2 regions of the Micrococcus porci genome follow, and region 2 is predicted to be linked to the other one. Evidence: predicted binding sites of a transcription regulator. Region 2 holds the regulator's gene; the other holds the start of a gene.
What was found. The regulator HrcA, encoded in region 2, represses chaperone genes, less so after heat shock. The targets are predictions, from matches to a motif close to TTNGCACTCGNNNNNNNCGAGTGCNAA.
Positions count from the first base shown of each region.

Region 1 (3,405 bases), 960 kb from region 2:
GCCGAGCGCCTGCTCGCCGCGCCCGGCCTCGCGCTGGGGGACGACGTCGTCGCCGAGACCGCCCGCCTGGTGCGCCTCACCGCCGAGCACCGCCCCGCCCCGGACGACGCCGCGGGCGCCGTCCTCTGCGACGCCGACCTCGAAGTCCTGGGCCGCGCCCCGCACGACTACGAGGCCTACGTCGACCTGGTGCGCGCCGACTTCGCCCACGTCCCGGACGAGGCCTGGCGGACGGGCCGCGCCGCCGTGCTGGAGGGGCTCCTGGGGGCGGACCGGCTCTACGCCACCGCCGCCGGCCGCGCCCGCTGGGAGGACCCCGCCCGCGCCAACCTGGAGCGCGAGCTCGCCGCCCACCGGCCAGCACTTTCGTGAAAGAAAACGTCGCTACCGTCCCGGTAGACCGGGATGGTAGCGACGTTCTCCTCAGCGAAAACGCTGGGCGTCAGCGGGTGGTCACATCATGCCGCCCATGCCGCCCATCGGGTCCATGCCCTCGGCGCCTGCGGCGGCCTTCTCCGGCTTGTCCGCCACGACGGCCTCCGTGGTGAGGAACAGGCCCGCGATGGACGCGGCGTTCTGCAGCGCGGAGCGGGTCACCTTCACCGGGTCGTTGATGCCCGCGGCCATGAGGTCCACGTACTCGCCGGTGGCGGCGTTCAGGCCGTGGCCGGACTCCAGGGACTTCACCTTGTCGGCGACCACGCCCGGCTCCAGGCCGGCGTTGAAGGCGATCTGCTTCAGCGGGGCCTCGATGGCGACCTTCACGATGTTCGCGCCGGTGGCCTCGTCGCCCTCGAGCTGCAGGCCCTCGAAGGCCTTGGCGCCCGCCTGGATCAGGGCCACGCCGCCGCCGGCGACGATGCCCTCCTCCACAGCCGCCTTCGCGTTGCGCACGGCGTCCTCGATGCGGTGCTTGCGCTCCTTGAGCTCCACCTCGGTGGCCGCGCCGGCCTTGATGACGGCGACGCCGCCGGCCAGCTTGGCGAGGCGCTCCTGCAGCTTCTCGCGGTCGTAGTCCGAGTCGGTGTTCGCGATCTCGGAGCGGATCTGGGCCACGCGGCCGGCGATCTGGTCGGCGTCGCCGGCGCCCTCGACGATGGTGGTCTCGTCCTTGGTGATGACCACCTTGCGGGCGGTGCCCAGCAGGTCGAGGGAGGCGTTCTCCAGGGACAGGCCCACCTCGGAGGAGATGACCTGGCCGCCGGTGAGGATGGCGATGTCGGCCAGCATGGCCTTGCGGCGGTCGCCGAAGCCCGGGGCCTTCACGGCCACGGACTTGAAGGTGCCGCGGATCTTGTTGACCACGAGGGTGGCCAGGGCCTCGCCCTCGACGTCCTCGGCGATGATCAGCAGCGGCTTGCCGGACTGCATGACCTTCTCCAGGATCGCCACCATGTCCTTCACGGTGGAGATCTTGGAGTTCACGATCAGGATGTACGGATCCTCGAGGACGGCCTCCTGGCGGTCCGCGTCGGTCACGAAGTAGCCGGAGATGTAGCCCTTGTCGAAGCGCATGCCCTCGGTGAGCTCGAGCTCCAGGCCGAAGGTGTTGGACTCCTCGACGGTGATGACGCCCTCCTTGCCGACCTTGTCCAGGGCCTCGGCGATGAGGGAGCCGATCTGGGCGTCGGCGGCGGAGATCGACGCGGTGGCGGCGATCTGGTCCTTGGTCTCGATCTCGCGGGCGGCGGAGAGGAGCTCGGAGGTGACGGCCTCGACGGCCTTCTCGATGCCGCGCTTCAGGGAGATCGGGTCCGCGCCGGCGGCCACGTTGCGCAGGCCCTCGCGGACCAGGGCCTGGGCCAGCACGGTGGCGGTGGTGGTGCCGTCGCCGGCCACGTCGTCGGTCTTCTTGGCGACCTCCTTGACGAGCTCCGCGCCGATCTTCTCGTACGGATCCTCGAGCTCGATCTCCTTGGCGATGGAGACGCCGTCGTTGGTGATGGTGGGGGCGCCCCACTTCTTCTCCAGGACGACGTTGCGGCCGCGCGGGCCGAGGGTCACCTTGACGGCGTCGGCGAGGGTGTTCAGACCCTTCTCCAGGCCACGGCGGGCCTCTTCGTCGAATGCGATGGTCTTGGCCATGATGCAGTCCTTTCTGGACGGGTGCTTCGATTCGTGCCTGACCCGCAGCGGTGCCCGCGACGGACGGCCCCGGACCGGGGCCTCACCGATGGAGCAGGTCCTCCACCTCGGGCGGCCGCCGGCCGGGTACTGCTGGCAGTCGCACCGCGGGAGTGCTAGCCCCATTATGAGCACTCACCACCGGAGAGTGCAAAGCCCGCGGGCGCCCTGCGACGCCGTTCCGCAGGGGGCGAAAAGGGCCCCCGTCCGCGCCTCCTTCCGGAGCGCGGGCGGGGGCCCGGGACGGCCTGCGCGCGTCAGCGCACCGGCCGCCTGCGTGGGTCAGCGCACGACGACGACGGCGATGCCCGGCACCTGCAGGTTCGGCACCTGCTGCACCGGCATGCCCAGCTCACGGCCGACGGCCTCGGCGGCCGCCCGCTTGTCCGCGCCGTTGTACATCACCGTGTTCGAGGTGACGCGGAAGCCCGGCCAGTTGTCCGCGGTGACGCGGGTGTAGCCCGCGCCCGTGAGACGGTCGGCGTAGGAGGCGGCCAGGCCGTTCCTGCGGGTGGCGTTGTAGACGTTCACCGGGGTGGACTTCACGGCCCGATCCGCGGACTCCTGGGCCGCAGCGGACCGGGAGGCCGCGGCCGAACGGGACGCCTCCGCCGACCGGGACGCCTCCGCAGAACGGGACGCCTCCGCCGACCGGGACGCCTCCGCAGAGCGGGAGGCCTCGGCCGAACGGGACGCCTCGGCGGCGCGGGAGGCGTCCGCGGCGGCCTGCGCCGACTCGGACGCGGCACGCTCACGGGCGGCGGCGTCGGCGGAGGAGGCGTCGGCCGCGGCCTGCGCGGACTCGGAGGCGGCGCGGGCGGCGTCGTCGCGGGAGCGCTGCGCGTCCGCGGCGGCCTGGGAGGACTCCGCGGCAGCCTGGGAGGACTCGGCGGCGGCGCGGGACTCGACGGCCGCGTCGGAGGAGGGGGCCGCGGCGGACTCGGCGCCCGCGTCGGACGACGGGGCCGCCGGGGCGGCGGAGTCGGGGCCGGCGGAGGACGAGGCGTCGGAGCTCGGCGCGTCCGACGAGGACGAGGAGGCGTCGGCGGCGGGCTCGGAGGAGGAGGACGACGACGCGGCGCCGGCGACGGGCTTGTCGTCCCCGCCGTTCAGGCGCGGGAGCACCAGGCCCAGGAACAGGCCGACGAGCAGGACGGCGGCGGCGGCCGCCAGGAGCCACTTCAGGATGCCGCCGCCGGCAGCCGCCTCGGTACCGGCGGCGGTGGCGCCGGCGGCACCGGCGGCGGCCGGGGCCGCGGCGAACGACTCACGGTGTGCGCC
Region 1 is NZ_CP083691.1:2,619,142-2,622,546, forward strand. Features, by position in the region: gene KW076_RS12345 (DUF4031 domain-containing protein) at 1-372, shown strand, start outside; gene groL (chaperonin GroEL) at 454-2,085, opposite strand; gene KW076_RS12605 (LytR C-terminal domain-containing protein) at 2,407-3,405, opposite strand, start outside.
Region 1: groL (chaperonin GroEL) is a predicted target of HrcA. The motif match lies at 2,218-2,244, and genes of this name have one in related genera.

Region 2 (3,405 bases):
CTGCTCCAGCAGGGCGCGCTGCTCGTCGGTGACGTCCGTGGGCGTGGTGACGACGACGTCCACCTTGAGGTCGCCGCGCCCCGCGCCGCGCAGTCGGCCGACACCGAGGCCGCGCAGGGTCTCCACGTGGCCCGACTGGGTGCCCGGCTCGATGTCGACCTCCTGGGGGCCGTCGAGGGTCTCCAGGGTCACCGAGGTGCCGAGCGCGGCCGCGGCCATGGGCACGGTGACCGTGGTGGCCAGGTGGTCGCCCTCGCGGCGGAACACCTCGTCCGGGCGCACCTGGACCTCCACGTACAGGTCGCCGTTCGGGCCGCCGCCGGGGCCCGCCTCGCCGCGGCCGGCGAGATGGATGCGGGTGCCGTCGTCCACGCCGGCGGGGATGCGGATGGTGAGGGGCTGCTGCACGCGCACGCGGCCCTGGCCGGAGCACTCCGTGCAGGGGTGCGGGATGACGGTGCCGAAGCCGCGGCAGACCGGGCAGGTCTCCGCCGCCATGATGGTGCCCAGCATGGAGCGCACCGGGCGCTGGGTCATGCCCTGGCCCTGGCACGTCGAGCAGGTCTCCGGGTGGGTCCCCGGCTCGCAGCAGGTGCCGGAGCACCGCTCGCAGGTGACGGCCGTGTCCAGCTGGAGGGTGGCCTCGCCGCCGAACACCGCGTCCCGCAGCTCGATCCGCGCCGTGACGAGCGCGTCCTGGCCACGCCGGGCGCGGGGCATGGGGCCGCGCCCGCCGCCGGGGGTGCCCGCCGCGTTCATGAAGGTCTCGAAGATGTCCGCGAACCCGCCGAAGCCCGCGCCGCCGAACCCTCCGCCCCCGAAGCCTCCGGCGGTGCCGTTCTCGTTGCCGGTCTGGTCGTAGACGCGGCGCTTGTCCTCGTCGGAGAGCACCTCGTAGGCGTGGGAGATGCGCTTGAACTCCTCCGCGGCCTCCTCCGAGGGGTTCACGTCCGGGTGGTGCTGACGCGCGAGCTTGCGGTACGCACGCTTGATCTCCTCTGCGGACGCGTCGCGGCTGACGCCGAGCGTGGCGTAGTGGTCGGCCATGGGTCTTCCTCCGGTGGGGTCAGGTTCAGGTGGTCAGGATGCGGGACAGGTACCGGGCGATCGCGCGCACGGCGGCCATGGTCCCGGGGTAGTCCATGCGGGTGGGCCCGATGACGCCGACCTTGGCGACGGCGCCCGGGCCGTAGGCGGCGGCGACGACGGACGTGTCCGCCAGCGACGCCCCGTTCTCGGCGCCGATCCGGACGGAGACGCCGTGGGCGTCCTGCCCCATCTCGGTGAGCAGGCGCAGCAGCACGACCTGCTCCTCCAGCGCCTCGAGGATGGGGCCGATGGACGAGTGGAAGTCGTCCGTGCTGCGCGCCAGGTTGGCGGTGCCGGCGAGCACGATGCGGTCCTGCCGCTCGGCCTCGAGCAGACCGCGAACCGCCCCGACGACGTCGACCGCGGCCGCGCGTCGGGCCGGGGGCAGCCCCTCGAGCGGGGTGTCCAGGACGGCCGCCGCCTGCGCCGGTCCCAGGCCCTCGATGACGGGCAGCAGGACCGCGCGCAGGGCCGCGAGGTCCTCGTCCTGCACCGGCCGGGCCAGTGCCACCGTGCGCTGCTCGATCCGCCCCGTGGAGAGGATCAGCACCACGAGGACGCGCTCGGGGGTGAGCGCGACCAGGTCCAGATGGCGGACCGTGGAGCCGTCCTCGTGGGGGAACTGGACCACGGCCACCTGTCGGGTGAGCTGGGCGAGGAGCCGGACGGTGGCCTCCATCATGGACTCGGTGTCCGCCTCGGAGTCCAGCAGGGTGCGCACGGCGCGGCGCTCGGCCGCGGAGAGCGGCTTGACCTCGGAGATGCGGTCCACGAAGACCCGGTAGCCCTTGTCCGTGGGGACGCGTCCGGCGGAGGTGTGCGGGGCCACGATCAGCCCCTCCTCCTCGAGGGCCGCCATGTCGTTGCGCACCGTGGCGGAGGAGACGCCCAGGGCGTGGCGCTCGACGAGCGCCTTGGAGCCCACCGGCTCGCGCAGGGACACGTAGTCCTCCACGATCGCCTGCAGCACCTGGAGACGGCGGGGCTGCTCGGTCACGGTGCGCTCCTCTCCTCACGACGACGAGCGGGACCCCGGGCCCCGCGCTGGCACTCACCGGCGCCAAGTGCCAATGCTAGCCATCGGCGGGACGCGCCGCCCGGACCGCGCGCCCCGATTCCGCCTCCGGCGGAGCCGGGCACCTCGCTAGGGTGGCCCGCATGGACTGGAGCAGCTGGGGCCCGGGGGCCCACGAGGACCTCGCCCGCCCCGCCGGACGCACCGCCGGGGAGGCGCCCGCCACCCCGGGGACGGTGGTCGAGGACGTGGCCAGCGGATTCGTCGGGGCCGTGGTGCGCGTGGAGCGCTCCGGCGGCACCCACGTGGTCGTCCTCGAGGACCGACGGGGCGTCCGCCGCGGCTTCCCCCTCGGCCCGGGCTTCTGGGTCGACGGCTCCCCCGTCGTGCTCGTGCCCCCGCGGTCGGCCGCCCCGGCGGCCGCCGCCCGCACCGCCTCCGGCTCCCGGCGGGTCGAGGGCGCGCGCGCCCGGACCGCCCGCGCGTCGCGGATCTGGGTGGAGGGCGTGCACGACGCCGAGCTCGTGGAGAAGGTCTGGGGCGAGGACCTGCGCCTCGAGGGGATCGTGGTGGAACCCCTCCACGGCGTCGACGACCTCCCCGGGGCGATCCGCGACTTCGCCCCCGGCCCGGGCCGCCGCCTCGGGATCCTCGTCGACCACCTCGTCGCCGGCTCGAAGGAGGAGCGCCTCGCCGCCGAGGCCATGGCCGTGCCCGGCGCCGCCGGCAACGTCCTGATCCTGGGCCACCCGTACGTGGACGTGTGGCAGGTCATCAAGCCCGCCGTGCTCGGCATCGACGCCTGGCCGGTGGTGCCCCGCGGCCAGGACTGGAAGACCGGCGTCCTCCGCGGCCTCGGCTGGCCCGCGGGCACCAAAGAGGCCACGGGCCTGGGCTGGAAGCGGCTGCTCTCCCACGTGCGGACCTACGCCGATCTCGAGCCCGCCCTGCTGGGCCGGGTGGAGGAGCTGATCGACTTCCTCACCGCCCCGGGGGCCTGACCCGCCGGCCCCGGCGGGGCCGCCACCCCGTCTCCACCCCCTGCGTCTACACTGGGGCAGGCCCCGCCCCGGACGACGCCCGCGGCACCGGGCGGCAGGACGACAGAGGAGCACCGTGGCCACCACCCCCAGCACCACCCCCGCCGGCGAGACCGCGACCCCGCGCCGCGCCGCGGGCGGGAGCGCGGCCCACGAGGCCCCCGCCTGGCTGCGCGACGCCGCCGGCGGCCGCGCGCCCCTCACCGCCAAGCAGGACCGCGATCGCGCAGCCCTGTCCCACCTCAGCCTCGCGTGCGGCCT
Region 2 is NZ_CP083691.1:1,662,658-1,666,062, reverse strand. Features, by position in the region: gene dnaJ (molecular chaperone DnaJ) at 1-1,047, opposite strand, end outside; gene hrcA (heat-inducible transcriptional repressor HrcA) at 1,073-2,086, opposite strand; gene KW076_RS07865 (DUF3097 family protein) at 2,248-3,105, shown strand; gene KW076_RS07860 (DUF4870 domain-containing protein) at 3,221-3,405, shown strand, end outside.